DNA from 3 places in the Mediterraneibacter butyricigenes genome. Region 3 is predicted to be linked to each of the others. Evidence: a T-box and tRNA genes for the amino acid it is inferred to sense, from the RefSeq annotation. Region 3 holds a T-box; the other regions hold tRNA genes.
The links. A T-box is a leader RNA that pairs with one kind of tRNA and senses whether it is charged. The one in region 3 lies ahead of thrS (threonine--tRNA ligase), so its partner is inferred to be a tRNA-Thr.
Positions count from the first base shown of each region.

Region 1 (7,942 bases), 1.3 Mb from region 3:
CTTGATCCATTCCCGATATTCGGCAGTCGCTGCGAACAGAACATCTCCGGAGGAATTAATGGCGGTTTCCAGAGAATCCTGAACGACTCCGATGATAAATCCTACACCGACGACTCGCATGGCAATGTCATTGCTGATTCCGAACAAGGAGCATGCCATTGGGATCAGAAGAAGGGATCCTCCGGCAACACCGGAAGCACCACAGGCAGCAACGGCAGAAAGCACGCTTAAGAAGATTGCTGTTGGAATATCGACGGAAATTCCAAGTGTATTGGCTGCGGCCAGTGTCATGACGGTGATGGTGATGGCAGCTCCGTCCATATTGATGGTGGCACCAAGCGGAATGGAGACAGAATAAATATTTTTGTCCAGACCAAGCTTTTCGCAGAGCGCCATGTTGACCGGGATATTGGCTGCGGAACTTCTGGTAAAGAATGCGGTGACTCCGCTTTCCTTGAGGCAGCGGAATACCAGAGGATATGGATTCCGGTGCAGGCAGATTGCCGCGATCAGCGGATCTACGATAAGAGCTACACAGAGCATACATCCAACCAGTAAGAGTAACAGCTTTCCATAGTCTCTGAAGATTCCAAGACCGTTGGTAGAGACGGAAGAAAAGACAAGACCCAGAATTCCGAATGGAGCCAGATTGATGATCCATTTTACAATCTGAGAGACTGCATCGGAGAGGTTTGCAAACATTTCTTTGGTGTTGTCTGAGGCCAGTTTCTTCAACGCAATACCAAGCAGCAGAGACCAGAAAAGGATTCCGATATAATTTGCATTGATCAAAGAGTCCACCGGATTTGCAACGATCTTGTTCAGCAGACTGCTGATGACTTCGAAAATGCTCTGTGGAGCGTTGTCGGAAGCTGTTTCAGACAGTTTTAACGTAACCGGAAATACAAAACTCAGAAGTACAGCAACAACGGCAGCAAGAAAGGTACTGAGCATATATAGGAAAATAACAGTACGGAATTGATGCTTTACGCCGCCTTTTGCATTTGCCAGAGAGCTGGCCACCAGTACGAAGACCAGAATCGGTGCGATTCCCTTCAAAGCACCCACAAATAAATCTCCGAGAATGGAAATTGCAGTCGCCTGCGGGCATACCAGTGCGAGAACGATACCTATGACAAGTCCGATTGCAATACGCAGGATCAGACTGAGATTGTTCCATTTGTAAATGAATTGTTTCACGTTTTTCCCTCGTTTCTTAAAGATATTTTATTGCTAGGCATACGACTAAAAGGTTCAGGGAACCTTTTTTCGTTATGACATATTATTTTATCATATAATGGTTGAAATCACTAGGAGTTTGAGAAAATGTGTGGACAAAATTGAAAGATTTGATGATCTATAACTAAAAAAGCCTGCGGTCACAGGGAGGAGCAACTCTCGTGACAACAGACTTTCTTTTTTGGTGTGTGTTGTGTGTTAAATAAATAAAAAAGTAAATGGCTGCGTTTTACGCAGTGTTTTTCCTCTCAGATGAGCAACCCCGTATTCGGTAACGACATAGTCGATATCATTTCGGGAGGTGGTGACTGCGGCTCCTTCATCAAGGAAGGGTACGATTTTGGAAATCTTACCCTTTGCGGCAGTGGAAGGGAATGCCAGGATGGAAATCCCATGGTCAGCCATGGAGGCTCCGCGGATAAAATCAACCTGTCCGCCAACGCCGCTGATCTGCTTTAACCCTACAAGATCATCTTTATCCTTACAGTGGAATTGCATCCTTCGAGTGTGCGGCATTGGGGGAACCGTTTTCGATTGCGGCCAATATTGTGGCAAAAGCAAATGTAAAGAGCGGAGATAAGGCGGTGATTTTCGGAGCCGGAACCATCGGTGTAGCGGTGCTTCAGGTTCTGAAGAAACAGGGAATCAAGGTTCTGGTTACGGATATCGCAGATGTAAAACTGAAAATCGCGGAGAACTTTGGTGCAGATGCAGTGGTCAACAGTACAAAACAGAACCTGGAAGAAGAAGTGGAAAAATTCTCCGAAGGTGGCGTGGAAGCCGTGATCGATGCGGTGGGAATGCATTTTACCTTCGCGCAGGCTGTAAAACTGGCGGCACCTTGTGGTACAATTGTAGAGATTGGATTTGATGATACACCGGCAGAAATTCCGGCAGGACTGATTACCAGAAAGGAACTGACGATTGCCGGTTCCCGGATGAACTGTCATCGTTTTGAAACGGTTTCAAAATGGCTGGAAGACGGAACCATCACAGACAAGATGATTTCGGCGGTATATCCATTGGATGAGATTCAGACAGCATTTGAAGACATGCTTGCGAGAAGCGACCACTGGCTGAAGGTCATCATCCGGATCGATGAGAGATAACAGGAAAACAAGGGAAAGTAAGGAGAACCGAAAACGGAGGAATTCACAATGAAAGAATTAATGTTGAAACCCACGATTTATAAATATGCAACTGCCGGGGAATTCGCAGAAGAATTTCAGATCGGAGAAGGCGACCTGGTGATCACCAATGAGTATATTTATCAACCGTTTTTTGGAGAGCTGGATCTGAAATGCGATACACTTTTTCAGGAAAAATACGGAGCAGGAGAACCATCGGATGATATGGTCGAGGCGATGTACAAAGATATCAATGGCCCACACAAACGGATTATCGCCATCGGTGGAGGAACCGTGATTGATATTTCCAAGATTTTCGCGCTGAAAAATATTTCGCCGGTATTGGATCTTTATGACGGAAAACTGGAAATCGAGAAAGATAAAGAACTGGTTCTGGTACCGACCACCTGTGGAACCGGAAGTGAAGTTACCAATATTGCGATCCTGGCATTGAACAGCAGAGGAACCAAGAAGGGTCTGGCGGTAGATGAAATGTATGCAGACAGTGCGGTTTTGGTACCGGAACTTTTGAGCGGACTGCCATTTAAGTTCTTTGCAACAAGTTCCATTGATGCGTTGATCCATGCGGTGGAATCCAGTTTGTCACCGAAGGCAACCGATACGACAAAAATGTTCGGATATCAGGCAATCCGGATGATCTTAAACGGTTATAAAAAGATTGCGGAAGAAGGTCCGGACGCAAGAAAACCGCTTCTGGAAGATTTCCTTGTGGCAAGTAATTATGCGGGAATTGCATTCGGAAATGCAGGATGTGCGGCAGTGCATGCGCTCAGTTATCCGCTGGGAGCTACATTCCATGTGCCTCACGGAGAATCGAACTACGCAATCTTTACCGGAGTGATGAAGAATTATATGGAATTAAAAACGGACGGAGAGATTGCTGTGCTGAATCAGTTTATAGCAGAAATCTTAGGATGTGACAGTTCGGAAGTTTACGAAGAACTGGAGAAACTGCTGAATCATCTGATCCAGAAAAAGGCATTGCATGAATACGGAATGACGGAGGAGCAGATCGAAGAGTTTACAGATTCTGTTCTGGAAAATCAGGGACGTCTGATGGCAAATAACTTTGTAGAATTAGACAGAAACCGCATTATCAAAATTTATAAAGAACTGTTTTGAAATAGGAGTTTTTAGAAGAGTGCTCTTGTGAAAAGATGCCAGATTCTATATTATTAAAGGGAGAGTTACTTTTTGTATGAAAAACGCCATGATTAAAAAACTTGAAAAGAAAGAGGATATTAACACTGGAACTTCATCCCGGTGATAAAGTTCCGGAAACAGCAATCGCAAAAGACCTTGGAATCAGTCGGACTCCGGTCAGGGACGCGTTGAGAAAATTAGAAGCAGACGGACTCGTGAATATATATCCGAATCGATTTATTGAAGTTGCCACATTTGACGAAAAGGATATTGCCAATCTGGGCGTGATGCGAGTGGCGGTAGATACGATGGCGGTCCGGCTGGCGATTTTCAGAGGAAGTGATGAAAAAGAAGCGGTACATCTGGTAACAGAACATTTGGCAGAATTTTATAAGATCAGAGATTATTTTCCGTTTATCGTAAAAGAACCGATCATAGAATAGTAATAATAGTAGAAAAAGCTTGCAAATCCATGTAAATTATGCTATCATAAAATTCGTCACTGAACAGGCGGCGGATTTTATGATGTAAACTTTGGCTCCGTGGTCAAGCGGTTAAGACATCGCCCTTTCACGGCGGTAACACGGGTTCGATTCCCGTCGGAGTCACTACTTTGAATATGCCGATATGGCTCAATTCCATAAGATTGACCGCGTCAATCGCAGGCAGAGCGCTGGTTACAAATCAGCTGCCTGGTGTAGTAGATAAAGATATTCAGTAAGGTAAGTATGCCGATGTGGCTCAATTGGCAGAGCAGCTGATTTGTAATCAGCAGGTTATCGGTTCGAGTCCGATCATCGGCTTTGTTCCTGAAAGGGACAGCATATGGACCTTTAGCTCAGCTGGTTAGAGCAATCGGCTCATAACCGATCGGTCCTGGGTTCGAGTCCCCGAAGGTCCATTGGCAATTACATTTGGCAATCGATCCGGTTGCCAGATGTATCTATGATTAAATATATGGCCCAGTGGCTCAGTTGGTTAGAGCGCCGCCCTGTCACGGCGGAGGTCGAGAGTTCGAGTCTCTTCTGGGTCGTTTGTGGGATCTTAGCTCAGCTGGGAGAGCATCTGCCTTACAAGCAGAGGGTCACAGGTTCGAGCCCTGTAGGTCCCACTGTGCGGGTATGGTGGAATAGGCAGACACAAGAGACTTAAAATCTCTCGGGAGAAATCCCGTGCCGGTTCAAGTCCGGCTACCCGCATGAACAAAGAAAATCCGAATGTTTCTCGAGAAGAGGAAGATTCGGATTTTTTGAGTTACGACGCACGTTTTTCTAACCGGTACGGAACCGGAATCCGGCGAACAGACTGGTGCGACCGTATCCGATGGACCGAAAGAATACAGGAAGCATCAGGGATAAGATGGCAGGAATAAAAAGAGAAATAAAACAGGGGTTGTAGAGACAGGGAAGATAAGATAAAATGAAGCTGTTCTTATAGAAAAAGATGGGAAAGTCAGAAGAATAAAAACTGTGCCAAAGAAAAGCAGGAGGAACAATCTATGAGATACAGTCATGTAGTGTTTGACATAGACGGAACGATGACGGATACAGAGAAGCCGGATCTGGTTTCATTTCAAAGGACGATTAAGGAAGTGACCGGGAAAGATATTCCGTGGGAAGAACTTCGGTTTGCATTCGGAATTCCGGGAGCGGATGCATTGAAACAGATGAAGATAGAACTTTCGGCACTGGAGATCTGGAACCGGCATATGCGTTCGTTTAAAGATGAGATTGAATTGTTCCCCGGAATCCGGGAGATTTTAGAAGTGTTAAAAGAAAAAGGCTGTCGGCTTGGAATCGTAACCTCTAAGAATCGGAAAGAATTTGAACAGGATTTTACGATGTTTGGATTAAATGACTATTTTGACATTGTGATCTGTGCCGACGATACCGAGAAGCACAAGCCTTTTGGAGATCCACTTTTGAAATATATGGAAAAAGCAGGGACACAGGCGGCGGATGTCCTGTATGTGGGCGACAGCAAATACGATAGTTCCTGTGCAAAAGACGCAGGCGTTGATTTTGTGCTGGCGGGCTGGGGAACTACGGATCGCTCGATCGAGTGCAAGTATCTGTTGGATGATCCTAATGAGATAAATTCTCTGTTAGAAGAATGAGATTGAACGGAAAATAAGGTCTATGGTAAACTAAAAGAGGTTAGCTTAAGCTAACCTCTTTTAGTTTTGTGACGAGCCGAAATTCAAGTTCGATTAAGGTCCTGACGTTCTGGTGACGGGTATAAACTTCGGACGGTAATTCGGAAAAGATGGTTAGCTGTTTCTAATACAAATTGGGGCGAGAAAAACGTGCAGGGACACGAAGGGAGGAAGAAAATGTTTCTGAAAACATGGAAAAGAAGTGTGGCATTGCTTCTGGCAATGGTGATGATGCTGACGTTACCGGGATTTACGGCACAGGCAGCAGTCTCTGAGGATCAGAGTCAAATTACAATTGCGGAAGATGCGATTACCACAGACACTACCAGTGTCAAAGTGCAGATTGCAAATCTGCCATCAGCGGGGATTCTGCGGATAATCCAGTTGGATTCCGGGGAGACTTATGAGGAGGCAAAGTTAAATAACTATACCAGTTTATGCTTTGCAGTCCTTACAAATCTTCAGAGCGGAGAAAATACGTTGAATCTTACAGCAAAACCGACAGAGGGAAGTAAAATTCTGGCAGTCATGCGTGATGCCAGCGGTGAAGAGACGACCGATTATGTCTCCAATGCGGTTACGGTGACAAAAGCAGCGGATGCATCGAAGCCGACTGCGGATGAAATTCTGGCAGCCTGCTCTGCAAAACTTTTGCGGACGGAGAATTTTAAAGTCGAAGATACTTCGGTGGATGTGGAAGTCAAACTGGCAGACAGCCTGACAGACGGATGTTACATGACGCTGTATGCCTATTCTTCCAATACATCCTTCGATCCGGATGCAACCTACAATAAGCGGTTATGGTCCGGAAGGGTAATGACAGGGACTGTGACCTGTAATTTTAATCAGACCTTACAGATGGGATATAATGTGATTGCCTGCCTGAATGTACCGGTGGGAGAGGATAATTATCGTCCGGTGAATTCTCAGCCGATTCAGGTGGTAGATGAAAATGGAGAAGGCTTCAAAGACTATACCTATCCGGATGTGAAAATTGATGAAAGCAGTCTGGAAGAAGGCGCAACGACGGTGCATCTGACACTGACGGGAGATGAACGACTGTTCCAGGCGGCACAGGAGGATAAAATCTCGATTACCTGCGCAGTGGCACAGTATCCGGAGGGCGAAAGCTTTGATTTTGAGGGTGAAAATCAGATTTCTCTGGTAAGCAATCTGAAATGTGCGGAAGCATTTTCCGGAAAAGAAGTGACGCTAAGTGAACCGGTGAAGGCGGGATATCGTGTGCGTGCAGTGGTCTACTGGACGCAGAATGAAGAACTGTTTCTTCCAAAAGGAAATGATTACGAGGAATCCTTCCATCGCCCGGATGATTCCGTTGGCGTCGTTGCCAAAACGGTGGAAGAAACTCCGACAATCGCAGTAGACGGTGTTGTGACAGAAGATCAGGATTTTACGGTAAAAGTGGCGGGAACCGTGCCGGAAGGCTCCATGATCCTGGTGAAAAGTTATCCGGCAGATACCCTGGAATTTGCCATGACCGGCGGAACCTGGGTTGCATCAAAGTTTGACGTCAGTGCAGGAACTTACACAATCACACCCAATACAGGAGTGTTGTCAGCGGGAGATAAGGTCGTTGCATTTTTGCAAAAGGGCGGAGATATTTCCGCACAGAGCGTACCGGTCAGTGTGCAACAATCCGTACCGTTTGTGATAACGACTTCTGATGTGCTGACAACAGAAAGTACTGCAGTTAGATTTCAGATTCAGGCAGTATCGGTGGCGGAGGATGCAAATATCAATATTGTAAGCCTTTGTAAAATGAAAGAGGACGGTACACCGGACACTGCCAATCCGATTGCGAGAAAATTCGGACAGACACCGGGAGAAATCAGTTTTGATCTGACGGCGGGAAGTCTGAGTGCAGGAGATAAGATATGTCTGGTACTGACTTATGACAATGGAAATAAAACCTTTACAAGCCAGGCGATTCCGGTGGTGGAAGAAGACAGTGTGAATGTCGAAGAGACCTCCTTTACGGTAGAGTCCAAAACAGCAACGGTAATCGTGAAAGGCTGTGAGGATTTCAAGGGCGGATATTTGTTCCTGGCAACGGGAAAAGCAGGAGACGACCGGGATTCCAGAACGAAACTGGCGACGGTAAGTTTCACGGGAGAGGGAACCTATCCGGTGACATTTAATCAGACCAAACTGAATGTGGGCGAGACGGTACTGGCTTACCTGTATAAATATGATGCAGACACTGATCGTATTTACACGAAAGAAGCTGCGGAAGTAC
Region 1 is NZ_BHGK01000001.1:1,031,715-1,039,656, reverse strand. Features, by position in the region: gene sstT (serine/threonine transporter SstT) at 1-1,200, opposite strand, end outside; gene KGMB01110_RS04885 (acetyl-CoA hydrolase/transferase C-terminal domain-containing protein) at 1,438-1,737, opposite strand; gene KGMB01110_RS04880 (zinc-dependent alcohol dehydrogenase) at 1,755-2,348, shown strand; gene KGMB01110_RS04875 (4-hydroxybutyrate dehydrogenase) at 2,397-3,509, shown strand; gene KGMB01110_RS04870 (GntR family transcriptional regulator) at 3,611-3,973, shown strand; tRNA gene KGMB01110_RS04865 (tRNA-Glu) at 4,067-4,138, shown strand; tRNA gene KGMB01110_RS04860 (tRNA-Thr) at 4,261-4,333, shown strand; tRNA gene KGMB01110_RS04855 (tRNA-Ile) at 4,358-4,431, shown strand; tRNA gene KGMB01110_RS04850 (tRNA-Asp) at 4,490-4,563, shown strand; tRNA gene KGMB01110_RS04845 (tRNA-Val) at 4,569-4,641, shown strand; tRNA gene KGMB01110_RS04840 (tRNA-Leu) at 4,646-4,729, shown strand; gene KGMB01110_RS04835 (HAD family hydrolase) at 5,029-5,646, shown strand; gene KGMB01110_RS04830 (DUF3783 domain-containing protein) at 5,863-7,942, shown strand, end outside.
Region 1: it has a tRNA-Thr gene. The T-box ahead of thrS (threonine--tRNA ligase) is inferred to sense a tRNA for this amino acid. The anticodon was not compared.

Region 2 (7,942 bases), 830 kb from region 3:
TAATACTCCGGAAGATCAAATTCAGCCTTCACAAACATCTGACCGATCGGCTGACGGTTCTTGATGTTTGCAGTATTTCTGCAGGCACGTCCCATCACAACCAGCTTCAGGACATTATCCATGTTTGCTTCCAGTGTCTTGTCGATATAGTCCTCTTTTACTTCCGGATAATCACACAGATGAATACTTTCCGGTGCGGATTTGTCCAGGCTTCTTACCAGGTTCTGGTAAATCTGCTCTGTCATGAACGGAATCATCGGTGCAGCAACTTTTGAAACGGTAATAAGTGCGGTATACAATGTCATGTATGCATTGATCTTATCCTGTTCCATTCCCTTTGCCCAGAAACGTCCTCTGCTTCTTCTGACGTACCAGTTACTCATATCATCCACGAAATCCTGAAGTGCTCTTGCAGTCTCCGGAATCCGGTAATTGCTTAAGTTTTCATCTACTGTCTTAACCAGTGTATTCAATTTAGACAGCAGCCATTTATCCATAACGGATAATTTTTCATAATCCAGTGTATACTTGGTTGCGTCGAACTCATCGATGTTCGCATACAGTACGAAGAATGCATAGGTATTCCACAGAGTTCCCATGAATTTTCTCTGGCCTTCCTGTACTGCCTTTCCATGAAAACGGTTCGGCAGCCACGGTGCAGAGTTGCTGTAGAAGTACCAGCGGATTGCATCTGCTCCGTATGTCTGCAGTGCCTCAAACGGATCCACGGCATTTCCTTTGGACTTACTCATCTTCTGTCCGTTTTCATCCTGTACATGTCCCAGAACGATGACGTTCTTATATGGTGCCTTGTTAAAGAGCAGGGTTGAAATTGCCAGCAGGGAGTAGAACCATCCTCTGGTCTGGTCTACCGCCTCGGAAATGAAATCTGCCGGGAACTGCTTCTCAAACAGGTCATGATTTTCAAACGGATAATGATGCTGCGCAAACGGCATGGAACCGGAATCGAACCAGCAGTCGATAACCTCCGGTACACGGTGCATCTCTCCGCCACATTCCGGACACTTGATGGTCACTGCATCAATGTATGGACGGTGCAGTTCGATATCCTCCGGACAGTTATCGGACATGGATTTCAGTTCTTCGATGCTTCCGATGGAATGCATATGTCCACAGCTACATTCCCAGATATTCAGCGGAGTTCCCCAATAACGGTTTCGGCTGATTCCCCAGTCCTGTACATTTTCCAGCCAGTCACCGAAACGTCCTTTTCCGATGCTTTCCGGAATCCAGTTAATAGTATTATTATTTGCGATCAGGTCATCCTTTACTTCTGTCATACGGATGAACCAGGATTCTCTTGCGTAATAGATCAGCGGAGTATCACATCTCCAGCAATGTGGATAGCTATGCTCAAATTTCGGTGCATCGTACAGCAGTCCTCTTGCATCCAGGTCCTTCAATACTTCCGGATCTGCCTTCTTAACGAATAATCCGGCAAATGGAGTCGTCTCACCCATATTACCTTTTTCATCCACTAACTGTACAAACGGAAGGTCATATTTTCTTCCGACTTTCGCATCGTCTTCACCAAATGCAGGTGCGATATGAACCACGCCGGTACCATCTGTCAGTGTAACATAGGTATCGCAGGTTACAAAGAATGCCTTTTTATTCTGCTTTGCAGCACAGTCATATGCACACTGATACAGCGGTTCGTACTCTTTATATTCCAGTTCTTTTCCCTGGTAAGTTTCCAGTACTTCATATGCCGGTTTGCCATCTTCCGCGAGCTTACCAAGTACGGTATCAAGAAGTGCTGATGCCATATAATAGGTATATCCATCCGCGGCCTTTACCTTTGCATATTCCTCTTCCGGATTTACACAAAGACCGATATTGGATGGCAGAGTCCACGGAGTTGTGGTCCATGCCAGAATATAGGCATCTTCGTCTTTCACCTTAAATCTTACGATTGCAGAACGTTCTTTTACATCCTTATAGCCCTGTGCTACTTCCTGAGCAGACAGCGGAGTTCCACAACGCGGGCAATACGGAACGATCTTAAAGCCTTTATACAGAAGCTTCTTGTTCCAGATTTCTTTTAAAGCCCACCACTCGGACTCAATGAAGTTATTATCATAGGTAACATATGGATGTTCCATATCAGCCCAAAAACCAACGGTACCGGAGAAATCTTCCCACATTCCTTTATATTTCCAGACACTTTCCTTACACTTTTTGATAAATGGTTCCAGACCATATTCTTCGATCTGATCCTTTCCATCCAGTCCAAGCATTTTTTCTACTTCCAGCTCTACCGGCAGTCCGTGTGTATCCCATCCGGCCTTTCTCGGAACCTGATATCCTTTCATGGTACGGTATCTCGGAATCATATCCTTGATAACACGGGTCAGCACATGACCGATATGCGGTTTTCCGTTTGCTGTCGGAGGTCCATCATAAAAGGTATATTCCGGACAGCCTTCTTTTTCATCCATACTCTTCTGGAAAATCTCATGATCATCCCAGAACTTTTCCACTTCTTTTTCCCGGTCTACAAATTTCAGATCGGTATCCACTTTCTGATACATAACTTTTCCTCCATCTCTGAAAACTATAAGAAGCATTGTAACAAAACAAAAAAGCTTCCGTCCTGTAAAAGGACGAAAGCCTGTACTTTCGTTATACCACCTGTTACAACGCACCAACATGCGTGTTCCCTTTAACGGCGGAACACCGTCAGAAGTTACTCCATCTCGCTATCTTCTTTTCATAGCCCCTTGTTTCACACTCTGCTGCTCGGGAGTGATATTCGGACTTACATTACCGGCACCGGGATCCCACCATCCCCGGCTCTCTGAAGCTTTCAAACGTAGCCTACTGTCTCCGTCTTCACATTCTCCGTATTATTATAGTAACAAAAAACGATTTCGTCAAGCCCACGATACCTGCAATTTCCCGGTTCCTGTCAGTTATATTACGTTTTATCTTGAACTTTTATTCCTCCGGTTCTTTGTGCTCTTACCAGCTCCTGCTCTTCTGTTCCCCGTGCGGCCATTTCCCGAGTGACTGTTTCTCTTTCGTCTCCTTGCATTTCTGTAGCTTTTCTTTATACTCAGCACCATTGCAAAGATTCCCAAGAGAATCACTGCAAGCCCTCCGATTACCAGAAGCACTTTTGTTTTTAAATCGAATGTTCTTTTCTCACAACGATCATTTTTCACTTTGTGAAGTTTCGGATCCGATTTTCCTGCCATCTTTTTATAATAAGAAGCCTTCAGAACCACCTCCGCTTTTCCTACACACTGCCCTTTATACTGATAGATAGCCTGTGCCTCCCGGTTTTCACCTCCGCTGACCAGCTCATATTCTACACTTACATCTTTCAGGTCCAGATCTTTCGGCAGCACTACATAAGGATTCTCGGTCAGACATTTTTCTACCTTCCGGCTGTCCATTTCATTTTCCAGAGAAACCTTCTTGAAATTCTGGAACACGTACTCGAACATCGCCTTCGTATCTGTATAAACATTTGCCCCATAAGAATGAAGATTCACTGCAACCAACTGCAATTCTCCATTATCCGCAAATGTAACCAGCGTAGTCTTTGCCTGATCCGTAAATCCGGTCTTCCCTCCCACACAATATTCATAATAATACTGATTGTTGGCATAAAGCATCTTATGATTCTGCTGAAAGGTTCTGGCCTCATTTACCAGATTCGTAGGTGGAATGGTATGACTTAAGGACTGTTCGATCGTCCGGAATTCTTCCTGCTGAAAGACCGCTGCTCCAATCAAAGCCATATCATGCGCCGTCGTATAATGCTCCTCATCATGCAGCCCATTTGCATTCATCCAATGAGAATTTGTACATCCTAACTCCTTAGATCGGAGATTCATCTGCTGAATAAAGGTATCATAATCTCCGCCCATCTTCGCGCCAACACTCTCAGCAACCGCATGTGATACCTCGTTTGCCGAAGCCAGCAACACCGCATACAGGGCATCTTCCAGCGTAATTTCTTCTCCTGCACGCATTCCTATATGAGCATCTCCCGGCTCCAGAAAAGAAACACTGTCCTGGGTAAACGTCACCTTATCCGTCAATTCCGCATTTTCCAGTGCAACCAACGTCGTCAGAAGCTTGGTGATACTTGCCGGATAATATTTTCCATCCATATTCTTGGCGTACAGAATCGCTCCGCTGTTCACATCCATCACAACCGCTCCGCCGGCATAGACAGATGGTCCCTGCGGCCAGTTCTTTACTTCATTTGTCTCCGGTGTAATCGCATAAGATTCATTCATCTCTTTCTGTTTCGCTTCCTGTTCCTTCTGCGCCTGCTGTTCCGGTGTCAGCGTCTCCTGCTGTGCTGCCGCTTCTTCTGCATGCACAGTCTGTATGGAATTCCTCGAAAATATAGATTTTCCATTATTTTCGGAATTCCCACTCTCCCATAAGATTCCGATACCTCCTGTATGAAATAGTAGTGCAAACAACAAGATTCCGCTCCATATCTTTGTCCAAAGTTTTTTTCTATTTCTGATTCCGGTTTTATTTTTCATTGATTACTTTTTCCTCATTTATTTTCTATACTGTTTCGCATCTTATTTTACTGTATTTATATTTCATATTCTGTACATATAATAAATAATTAAATACAGCCTGTCTTTATTAACTTATATTTTATCATATGTCTTATAAAATGAAAACTAAACCAAATTCAAAACTCCACGCCTAAAATGAAACTATGAGAAACACTCTTTGTGACATAAATAAAAAGGCTAAATCCATGTCTTTACATGAATTTAGCCAAAAATAAAATGCCCAGAACCGGAATCGAACCAGTGACACGAGGATTTTCAGTCCTCTGCTCTACCAACTGAGCTATCTGGGCATTTAGCACATAAAATGTGCGAGTTGCGGGGGCAGGATTTGAACCTGCGACCTTCGGGTTATGAGCCCGACGAGCTTCCAGACTGCTCCACCCCGCGATATTAAGTTTAAAGCCGATGATCGGACTCGAACCGATAACCTGCTGATTACAAATCAGCTGCTCTGCCAATTGAGCCACATCGGCAAGAATCAAATCTAGCCATTCGGCTAATGGATGGAGAAGGATTCGAACCTTCGAAGGCGTCGCCAACAGATTTACAGTCTGCCCCCTTTGGCCACTCGGGAATCCATCCACGTAGTGGGACCTACAGGGCTCGAACCTGTGACCCTCTGCTTGTAAGGCAGATGCTCTCCCAGCTGAGCTAAGATCCCACAACGACCCAGAAGAGACTCGAACTCTCGACCTCCGCCGTGACAGGGCGGCGCTCTAACCAACTGAGCCACTGGGCCACACAAAACTAATGCTTTGCGTTAGAAGGTATGTACCTTCAAAATCACATACAAAGAACTCTTTCATCCATTCTCCTATCACCTGTTTGGTTATGCCCTCGACCTATTAGTAACAGTCAGCTCCATGCATTACTGCACTTCCACCTCTGCCCTATCTACCTCGTCGTCTTCAAGGGGTCTTACTAACTTGACGTTATGAGATATCTCATCTTGAGGGGGGCTTCACGCTTAGATGCCTTCAGCGTTTATCCCTTCCCGGCTTGGCTACTCTGCTATGCTCTTGGTAGAACAACAGATACACCAGCGGCCAGTCCATCCCGGTCCTCTCGTACTAAGGACAGCTCCTCTCAAATATCTTACGCCCACGCCGGATAGGGACCGAACTGTCTCACGACGTTCTGAACCCAGCTCGCGTACCGCTTTAATGGGCGAACAGCCCAACCCTTGGGACCTACTTCAGCCCCAGGATGCGATGAGCCGACATCGAGGTGCCAAACCACTCCGTCGATGTGAACTCTTGGGAGTGATAAGCCTGTTATCCCCAGGGTAGCTTTTATCCGTTGAGCGATGGCAATCCCACTTTATACCACCGGATCACTAAGTCCTACTTTCGTACCTGCTCCACCCGTCGGTGTCGCAGTCAAGCTCCCTTCTGCCTTTGCACTCTTCGAATGGTTTCCAACCATTCTGAGGGAACCTTTGAGCGCCTCCGATACCCTTTCGGAGGCGACCGCCCCAGTCAAACTCCCCACCTGACATTGTCCCCCGACCCGATCAGGGCCGCTGGTTAGAAACCCAATACTGCAAGGGTGGTATCCCAACAGCGACTCCCCAACAACTGGCGTCATTGGTTCTTAGTCTCCCACCTATCCTGTACATGCAATATCGAATCCCAGTATCAAGCTGGAGTAAAGCTCCATGGGGTCTTTCCGTCCTGGCGCAGGTAACCAGCATCTTCACTGGTATTTCAATTTCACCGGGTGCATTGTTGAGACAGTGCCCAAATCATTACGCCTTTCGTGCGGGTCGGAACTTACCCGACAAGGAATTTCGCTACCTTAGGACCGTTATAGTTACGGCCGCCGTTTACTGGGGCTTAAGTTCAAAGCTTCGCTTGCGCTAACCTCTCCCCTTAACCTTCCAGCACCGGGCAGGCGTCAGCCCATATACCTCACCTTTCGGTTTTGCATAGACCTGTGTTTTTGCTAAACAGTTGCTTGGGCCATTTCTCTGCGGCCTGTCACCAGGCACTCCTTCTCCCGAAGTTACGGAGTCATTTTGCCGAGTTCCTTAACAATGCTTCTCCCGTCGGCCTTAGGATTCTCTCCTCATCCACCTGTGTCGGTTTACGGTACGGGTATTTTATGAACAATAGCGGCTTTTCTTGGCAGTTAGCTCACACGCTTCCTTACTTATAGTTCAGTCCGCATCACGTCTTCTCCTTATGAGGCGGATTTGCCTACCTCACGGATACCTCGCTTGCACCGGTCTTTCCATTCCCGGCTCGTGCTCTCTCCCTGCGTCCCCACAGTTCTGTCATAAAATAGTACAGGAATTTCAACCTGTTATCCATCGACTACGTCTTTCGACCTTGCCTTAGGCCCCGACTTACCCAGAGCAGATCAGCTTTACTCTGGAAACCTTAGATATTCGGCCGGAAGGATTCTCACCTTCCTCTCGCTACTCATTCCGGCATTCTCTCTTCCATACAGTCCACTACTCCTTCCGGTATAGCTTCTTCCCGTATGCAATGCTCCTCTACCAATCTTCTAAAAGATTCCTAGGCTTCGGTAGTGTGTTTCAGCCCCGGACATTTTCGGCGCAGGACCTCTCGACTAGTGAGCTATTACGCACTCTTTGAATGTATGGCTGCTTCTGAGCCAACATCCTAGTTGTCTTCGAAATCCCACATCCTTTTCCACTTAACACACATTTTGGGACCTTAGCCGTAGGTCTGGGCTCTTTCCCTTTTGACCATCCAACTTATCTCGGACAGTCTGACTCCCATACAGCATCTACACGGCATTCGGAGTTTGATATTCTTTGGTAAGCTTTGACGCCCCCGCGGAAATTCAGTGCTCTACCTCCGCAAGACTCGTATGAGGCTAGCCCTAAAGCTATTTCGAGGAGAACCAGCTATCTCCGGGTTCGATTGGAATTTCTCCCCTATCCACACCTCATCCCCACCCTTTTCAACGGATGTGGGTTCGGTCCTCCATTGCCTTTTACGGCAACTTCAACCTGGACATGGATAGATCACCCGGTTTCGGGTCTACTCCGTCTGACTTCTCGCTCAGTTAAAACTTGGTTTCCCTTCGGCTCCACACCTACAGTGCTTAACCTCGCCAGACAGCGTAACTCGCCGGACCGTTCTACAAAAAGTACGCGGTTCCGCCAATAATGCGGTTCCACAGCTTGTAAACATATGGTTTCAGGTTCTCTTTCACTCCCCTCCCGGGGTCCTTTTCACCTTTCCTTCACAGTACTATGCGCTATCGGTCACTAAGTAGTATTTAGCCTTACGGGGTGGTCCCCGCTTATTCAGTCAAGGTTTCTCGTGTCTCGACCTACTCTGGATCCCGCCTTGTCAACTCGTCTTTCGCTTACGGGGCTTTCACCCTCTCTGGCT
Region 2 is NZ_BHGK01000001.1:1,489,811-1,497,752, forward strand. Features, by position in the region: gene ileS (isoleucine--tRNA ligase) at 1-2,555, opposite strand, end outside; gene KGMB01110_RS07335 (D-alanyl-D-alanine carboxypeptidase family protein) at 2,949-4,361, opposite strand; tRNA gene KGMB01110_RS07340 (tRNA-Phe) at 4,792-4,864, opposite strand; tRNA gene KGMB01110_RS07345 (tRNA-Met) at 4,888-4,961, opposite strand; tRNA gene KGMB01110_RS07350 (tRNA-Thr) at 4,975-5,047, opposite strand; tRNA gene KGMB01110_RS07355 (tRNA-Tyr) at 5,075-5,156, opposite strand; tRNA gene KGMB01110_RS07360 (tRNA-Val) at 5,163-5,235, opposite strand; tRNA gene KGMB01110_RS07365 (tRNA-Asp) at 5,240-5,313, opposite strand; rRNA gene KGMB01110_RS07370 (23S ribosomal RNA) at 5,400-7,942, opposite strand, start outside.
Region 2: it has a tRNA-Thr gene. The T-box ahead of thrS (threonine--tRNA ligase) is inferred to sense a tRNA for this amino acid. The anticodon was not compared.

Region 3 (7,942 bases):
CTTGTGATTATGTGGCGTATCCACGGATTATGCCAGCGGTGATTGTTGGAGTAAAAAATAAAGATCGGATTTTGCTTACCAGATATCGGACGGGCTTTGCACATAATGCGCTGATTGCCGGTTTTACAGAGATCGGAGAAACGGTGGAAGAGACCGTGAAGCGTGAAGTTATGGAAGAAGCTGGCATCAGAGTTAAGAATCTTCATTATTACAAATCTCAGCCATGGGGGACTGCAAATGACATCCTCCTTGGATTTTACTGTGAGGTGGATGGGGATGATACCATCACCATGGATCGCAATGAGCTGAAGTATGCAGAATGGGTACAGCGAGAAGAGATTGTACTTCAGCCGGGAACCTTCAGCCTGACAAATGAGATGATGCGCAGATTTAAAGAAGGAGAGGAAATATAGGGATATTTGGGGTTACTTCATGAAATGGAATCAGAGGAAAAGCTGACCAGAAAAGAAATCAAAAATCATAGGTTTGTTTGGGTAGATTTGGAAAAGAAAATGAATCGCAGAAATAAAAATGGACATCCGTGGGAAGAATATTCCTACGGATTTTTTGGTTTCACGACGAGCCAAAGGCTAAGCTTGCCTCATGAATTCATGAAAAGCCATTTACTAAGCTTGAATTGCAGAGCAAAAGGAGAAGGAAAAAATGAACAGAAAAAGAAGTTTTCTATCTGGAAACTATTCTGGACGGGATCTGGCAAAACAATTTGGGGTGGATTTGTTCAGCGGATGTTTTATTGCCTGTGGCATCTATAATTTTGCATCGGCAGCAGGCTTTCCGATGGCAGGAGTCTCTGGGATTTCTCTGATTTTTCACCGCTTGTTTGGAACACCAATCGGTGGCATGAGCCTCCTTTTGAATGTCCCAATTGTACTGGTCTGCTTTCGAACACTGGGAAAGGCGTTTTTTGCCAGATCACTTCGAACGCTTTTGGTGGTTTCGTTTCTCACAGATTACGGAGCACCGTTGCTGCCGATTTATCAGGGGGATCGCCTGCTGGCGGCAATTGCAGCAGGAGTCCTGACAGGAATCGGTTATGCACTGGTTTTTCGCAATCAGAGTTCCACCGGAGGAATGGATTTTGTAACGCTGTCCATTCGGGCAAAACGCCCTTATCTGTCTATGGGCAAAATTGTGCTGGCGGTAGATCTGGTGATTATTTCGGCGGGAGGATGGATTTTCCGCGATCTGGATGGAGTGATTTATGGGGGAATTTTAACCTGGCTGATGAGTCATATTATTGATCAGGTCCTGTATGGACTTAGTGCCGGTAAGATGGCGATGATTGTGACGCAAGATGGAAAAAAGATTTCAGAAATGATCGGTCAGACCGCAAAAAGGGGTGCTACGATCTTTGAAGCAAAAGGTGGATATACGGGAGAACAAAAGCAGGTGGTTTTGTGTGCGGCCAGTAAAAAGCAGATGTATGAGATTCAAAAAAATGCCCGGGAAATGGATCCGGCATCCTTCACCATTATTGTGGAGTCGAATGAAGTGTTGGGAGAAGGATTTGACAGGAAGTGAAAGCAGACTTCTTTAGAAAATCTTTGGATTCTGTCACTTTTCTCCTTTAGAAAACCTGTGTATAATGAAACACAGAGAACAAGAAAGAAAAGAATGAAAAACAAACCGAAGGAATCAGAGCTATAGTGCAAAGCAAAGAGTATGAAATAAAAAGGCTGAACTACAGGAGAGCAAAAGATAGAAACAGGTATGGGAGAGGATGAAATATGGAAGTGAATCACATCTTGGTCGTTGAGGACGACAAGGAGATACGGGAAGGAATTGAAATCTATTTAAAAAGTCAGGGGTATGTGGTCTTTCAAGCGGAAGATGGGATCGAAGGTTTGGAAGTGGTGGAGAAAGAAGAGATCCATTTGGCAATTGTGGATATTATGATGCCTCGGATGGACGGAATCCGAATGACCATGAAAATCCGGGAAAAATATGATTTTCCAATTATTATGTTGTCAGCAAAATCAGAGGAAGTGGATAAGATTACGGGGCTAAATATCGGAGCGGATGATTACGTGACAAAGCCATTTACGCCGATGGAACTGATGGCGCGGGTGAATTCCCAGCTTCGAAGATACCGGAAGTTTTTAGAAAAGCTGGAACCTTCGGAAAATGTACATGTGATTGGTGGGCTGGAGATCAATGAAGATCTGGTTGAGGTGTCAGTGGACGGTGCTCCGGTAAAGGTAACGCCTATCGAATACAAGATTCTGTTGCTTCTGGCGAAGAATCCGGGACGGGTATTTTCCGCAGAAGAGATCTATGAGAGAGTCTGGCAGGAAAGGGCAATCAACACGGATACGATCATGGTACATGTGAGAAATATCAGGGAAAAGATCGAAGTGGATCCAAAAAATCCGAAATATTTAAAGGTGGTGTGGGGCGTTGGCTATAAAATTGAAAAACAACCATAAAACAGGCTGGATCATAACAATCTGTCTGCTGTTGATCTGTTCGGCAGTGATGTGTTTTGGATATTCGGCATTTGCCACAGAAATGGAAAAGTCTCTGGATGGAACAGAACTGGATCCGGAAGTGATGGAAGATATTGTAAAGCCGCTGGTTGCGGGGAATTACATTTTATACAATGAGATCAGTGGGGATTCGGATCGTTCCTTTATTCAGGAAGCGTATGATGATACGGATCAGTTCTATCTGGCGCGAAAATATATGGATAGTGCGGTTTATGGCTGGGATGGAAAATTAAAACAGGGAAATGTGTCGGAAAGTGTGCAGAAAAATCTGATGCAGGACCAGACGGAGTATGCGCTGAGAGTTCGTTTTACATATGGAGAAAATGCAGTCCTGAATGATGTACAGGTGGATGGAACTGCCGTGGATAATCAGATGCAGTACAATCTGGAAAATTATCTTCTGGATCAGGTGGAAAACAACGAGGATCTGACTGAGATTGCGGTGCCGGAACAGGCCGTGATCACTTATGGAATGACCCAGAAACAGCTGGACGGCTATCTTGCCAGTGTGGATGACATGGGAACTTATCTGAATACGATGAAATTGGCAGATAACGGAATCTATCGGATGTTTCAGTTGCTGCTGTTTGGAGTGGCAATCTTGTTGGGCTTGTGGATTCCCTGTTGCAAGGCGTGGGGAATCGGTACGGAAAAATATTTCCGGGTTCCGTTTGAAGTTGTATTACTGGTAATTGCGGGAATCGCTGCCGTGAACAGGAGTTGTGTCAGTGTAGTCTGGCGGACGCTGAATGGTTCCATGGCTTCGGCGATCAATGTGGGGCTGAATGTGTCCAAAGGAAGTGCGCAGGGCTATATTATCTGCATGGGATTAAATGTACTGATGTGGCTTCTGGTGTATGGTGCGGCATTCTGGAGTACGGTGTGTCTTCGGGCAATCTTTACAATGAAGAAGCAGTATTTCAGAGAACGGACGCTGATCGGAAAAGTGCGTGGAAAAACAATCCGTGAAGTGGGAAAACAAGTTCTGGATGTACTGAAAAAGATTTATAATGGACTGTTGCATGTGGATCTGCAGAAAAAAACAAACCGTACCATTTTGAAGGTCGTGATCTTAAATGGAATCATTTTTCTGATTGTTTCTTTTCTGTGGGATTACGGATTCCTGGCGATTTGTCTGTATTCGGTGTTACTGTTCTTTTTCCTGCGACATTATTTTGGGGATGTAAGGAAACAGTATGACAGACTTCTGGCGTCTACCAACGAGCTGGCACTTGGCAATCTGGAGGTGGGACTTGACGAAGATTACGGAATCTTTGATCCGGTGGCAGAGGAACTTCGGAAGATCCAGGTCGGATTTAAAAAGGCGGTGGAAGAAGAGGTGAAGAGTGAGCGGATGAAGACGGAACTGATCACAAATGTGTCTCATGACCTGAAAACACCGCTTACGGCGATCATTACCTATACAGATCTGTTAAAAGAGGAAACAAACAGGGAAAATCAGAAAGAATATATTGAAGTTCTGGAAAGAAAGTCTCTTCGGTTGAAAGCGTTGATTGAAGATCTTTTTGAAATCAGTAAAGCGACCAGCAAGAACGTTACGATGAATTTCATGAAAGTTGACATTGTAGGCTTGTTAAAACAGGTTGGTTTGGAGTATGATAGTAAAAGAGAGGAAGCCAATCTTGAATTTAAGTGGAAACTGCCGGAAGGCAAAGTGATTTTGTGGCTGGACAGCCAGAAGACCTACCGGATTTTTGAAAATCTGATCGTCAACATTACGAAATACGCTCTGGAAAATACCCGGGTTTACATTGAGATGGACGTGATCGGGGATCAGGTGCGGATCGTGATGAAAAATGTATCAGCCAGTGAACTGAATTTTGATACAGAAGAGATTACCGACCGGTTTGTACGCGGAGATGTTTCCAGAAAGACAGAAGGTTCCGGTCTTGGCCTTGCAATTGCGAAGAGCTTTACAGAATTGCAGGGAGGAACACTGAGAATTCTGACTGATGCAGATCTTTTCAAAGTAGAGATTGTGTTTCCGTGTATGAAGGAAGGCACGGATGGAAGAACAGAGCAGAACGAATCAGACAAATAGACAACTTCATATCTACCATGGAATTTTAGGACTTATCATAGCGGGAATCATTATATTCCTGTCTCCGCTGGGCAGCGTACTGGGGCTTTACGGGACAGGAGTGAATGAGCTCCTGCTATTTGCATGTGCAATTCTGATTGCAAAAACAGCCGGAGCAGACCTGGAAAAGGTATTCCCACTCCAGACACCGACGTTTCGTCAGACGGCCGGAACGGTGATTCTCTGGATTGCATCCATGATTTTGATGACGGTGGCAACGCTGATTATGACGGTGCTGTTTCCCACGGAAGTCGGGGAAGTGAGTTCCGGCTTGATGTCTGCATTTTTAAGTGTTCCATTGGAAATGCGGATTTTAATCATTGTGATTTTGCCGGCAATCTGTGAGGAAATGATCTTTCGCGGACTGTTTCTGCACAGTCTTTTAAGGCCGAAAATCATGCGGCAGAGAAAATGGATTCCGATCATCATAAGCGGACTGGTTTTCGGAGCGTTTCACGGAAATCCGGTTCGTATGGTGCCAACAGCATTTCTGGGAATCATGATGGCCTATCTGGTGTTGGAAACAGACAACATGTTTTATAATATGCTGTTTCATGGAATCAATAACGGAATATCGATCCTTTCTACCATAGCGGTGGGAGCAATTCCGCAGGAGAGTGAGACCTTGCAGCTGACTGAGATTACAGCGACGGGAAGAGAGTATGTGCTGTTTTCGGTGGGAATTTATTTATGTTTTGCAGCGGTGGTTCCCTTCCTGATATATCTGGGGCGGTATCTGATTCACTGCAAAGCAGGAGAAGAGCGTAAAAAACTGTTTCCAAAGGGAAACCCATGGATCCCGCTGATGCTTCTGGGGATTTCTGCATTGCTTTTTGTGGCGGGACTGGTAGTGATGATCGGTGCTGTGGGAAATATGATTTGACAGGAAAATGCCATAAATGATAGAATTCGGAGCAAACTTTGTGAAGACAGGTGCTACTGGAAAGACAAGAACAAATATAAAAAGATAGCTTATAAGAACAAAATGAGATCAGATGAGTTTGAAACAGAATAAGTGAAATGGGATGCGAGAGGAGAGAAAAGGATGAAACCGGCAGCGTTATTTTATGATATTGATGGAACTTTATACAGTGAAATTGAAAATGTGGTACCGGAAAGTGCATTTGAAGCGTTGAAAAAGGCGAAAGAAAACGGACACTATCTCTTTATCAATACCGGGCGGACTTATTGCAGTATGCCTTCTCCAATCAAACGCTTTCCGTTTGACGGATATATCTGTGGTTGCGGAACTTATGCAGAATATAAGGATGAGGTGCTGTATTCCTCTACACTTTCGGTAGAGCGAAGTCAGGCAATCATCAAAAAGATGGAAGAATGTAAGATTGATGGAATTTTCGAAGGAATCGAAGATGATTATTTCCCGATCCGTGTGTCAAGGTTTGACAAACTGGAAAATACGAGAAGATATTTCAGAAACATGGGTATCGGTATAGAAATGTTTGCCGGAAAAGATCAGTTCGCGTATGATAAATTATTTGTTTATACGGACGAGCAAAGTGATGTGAAAGGATTTCTGGAATTTCTGGAACAGGAAGAGATGGAGGCAATCGATCGGCAGTACGGAACCTACGAGATTATGCCGATAGGACATTCCAAGGCAACCGGTTGCGAGATTATCCGAAAACATTTGCATTTGGATCTGGATCAGATCTATGTATTCGGGGACAGTTCCAATGATCTGCCGATGATGGAATATACCTCTCATGCGATCGTGATGGGACATCATGATCCAATCTTGGATCCCTGCGCACAGATCGTGACAAAAACGGTAGAAGAGGATGGAATCCAGTATGCAATGAAAGAACTGGGGCTGATCTGAGAACATCGGAAAGATTGGAATCAGCAAAATCCGCAAGGAAAAAGAGAAAAAATTGTAAGAACAGCGACAGGAGAAAGATTCTTTGCAAGAAGCACTTGACAAGGAATTTTAAGTTGCTATAATGAAGTGGAACTAAGAAAGAACCAAAAGAAAAGAAACAACGCGATGACAGGAAGAGTAGAATGAGAAATCATTCAGAGAGAGATGCAGTTGGTGAAAGCGTCTTATGAGGCATCATTTGAAGACCACCCTGGAGTGATCCTTAATCGGATCCGGCCGACACCGTTATCGTCCAATGAAGTGGTAATATTTTACAAAATGGGTGGAACCGCGGTATTGCTTATCGTCCCTGAACAGTGTGAAGGCTGTTCAGGGATTTTTTGTTTTGTGACGAGCCAAAGGTGAAGCTTGCTGAAAGCCCCGGCGACCGCATACAATTTCGGAACGTGTCGGAAGACATTTCCGGTGATTTAGATTCATAGAGGAGGAAGAAAGATGAAAATTACATTAAAAGATGGATCGGTCAAAGAATATGCAGAGAGCAAATCTGTGATTGATGTTGCATTTGACATCAGCGAAGGATTGGCAAGAGCTGCCTGTGCAGGAGAAGTAGACGGAGAGGTAGTAGATCTTCGTACGGTACTGGATAAAGACTGTACATTGAACATTCTGACAGCGAAGGATCCGGAAGGATTGAGAGTGGTAAGACACACCTGTTCCCATGTTCTGGCAGAGGCAGTGAAGAACCTTTATCCGGATGTAAAACTTGCAATCGGGCCATCCATTGATACAGGATATTATTATGATTTTGATGCAGAGCCGTTCAGCAGAGAGGATCTGGACAAGATCGAGAAAGAAATGAAGAAGATCATCAAGAAAGGTGCAAAGCTTGAGAAATTTACCCTTCCGAGAGATGAAGCGATTAAATTTATGGAAGAAAAGAATGAGCCATATAAGGTAGAGCTGATTCAGGATCTTCCGGAAGACGCAGTGATTTCTTTCTACAGCCAGGGAGATTTCGTGGATCTCTGTGCAGGACCGCATCTGATGAGCACAAAGGGAATCAAGGCATTTAAGCTGACTTCATCCTCCGGTGCGTACTGGAGAGGAGATTCCAACCGTGCAATGCTTCAGAGAATTTACGGAAGTGCATTCCCGACAAAGGATGAACTGAATGAATACCTGCAGCATCTGGAAGACATCAAGAAACGTGACCACAACAAGCTGGGACGTGAGATGGAACTGTTCACAACTGTAGATGTAATTGGACAGGGACTTCCGCTTCTGATGCCAAAGGGAACCAAGATCATCCAGACATTACAGAGATGGATCGAGGATGAGGAAGACAACAACTGGGGCTATGTACGTACCAAGACTCCGTTGATGGCAAAGAGTGACCTTTATAAGATTTCCGGTCACTGGGATCACTATAAAGAGGGAATGTTTGTACTGGGAGACGAAGAAAAAGATAAAGAAGTTTTTGCACTTCGTCCG
Region 3 is NZ_BHGK01000001.1:2,320,888-2,328,829, forward strand. Features, by position in the region: gene nudC (NAD(+) diphosphatase) at 1-413, shown strand, start outside; gene KGMB01110_RS11465 (YitT family protein) at 664-1,542, shown strand; gene KGMB01110_RS11470 (response regulator transcription factor) at 1,749-2,447, shown strand; gene KGMB01110_RS11475 (sensor histidine kinase) at 2,419-4,569, shown strand; gene KGMB01110_RS11480 (CPBP family intramembrane glutamic endopeptidase) at 4,535-5,491, shown strand; gene KGMB01110_RS11485 (HAD-IIB family hydrolase) at 5,654-6,448, shown strand; T-box leader at 6,605-6,802, shown strand; gene thrS (threonine--tRNA ligase) at 6,944-7,942, shown strand, end outside.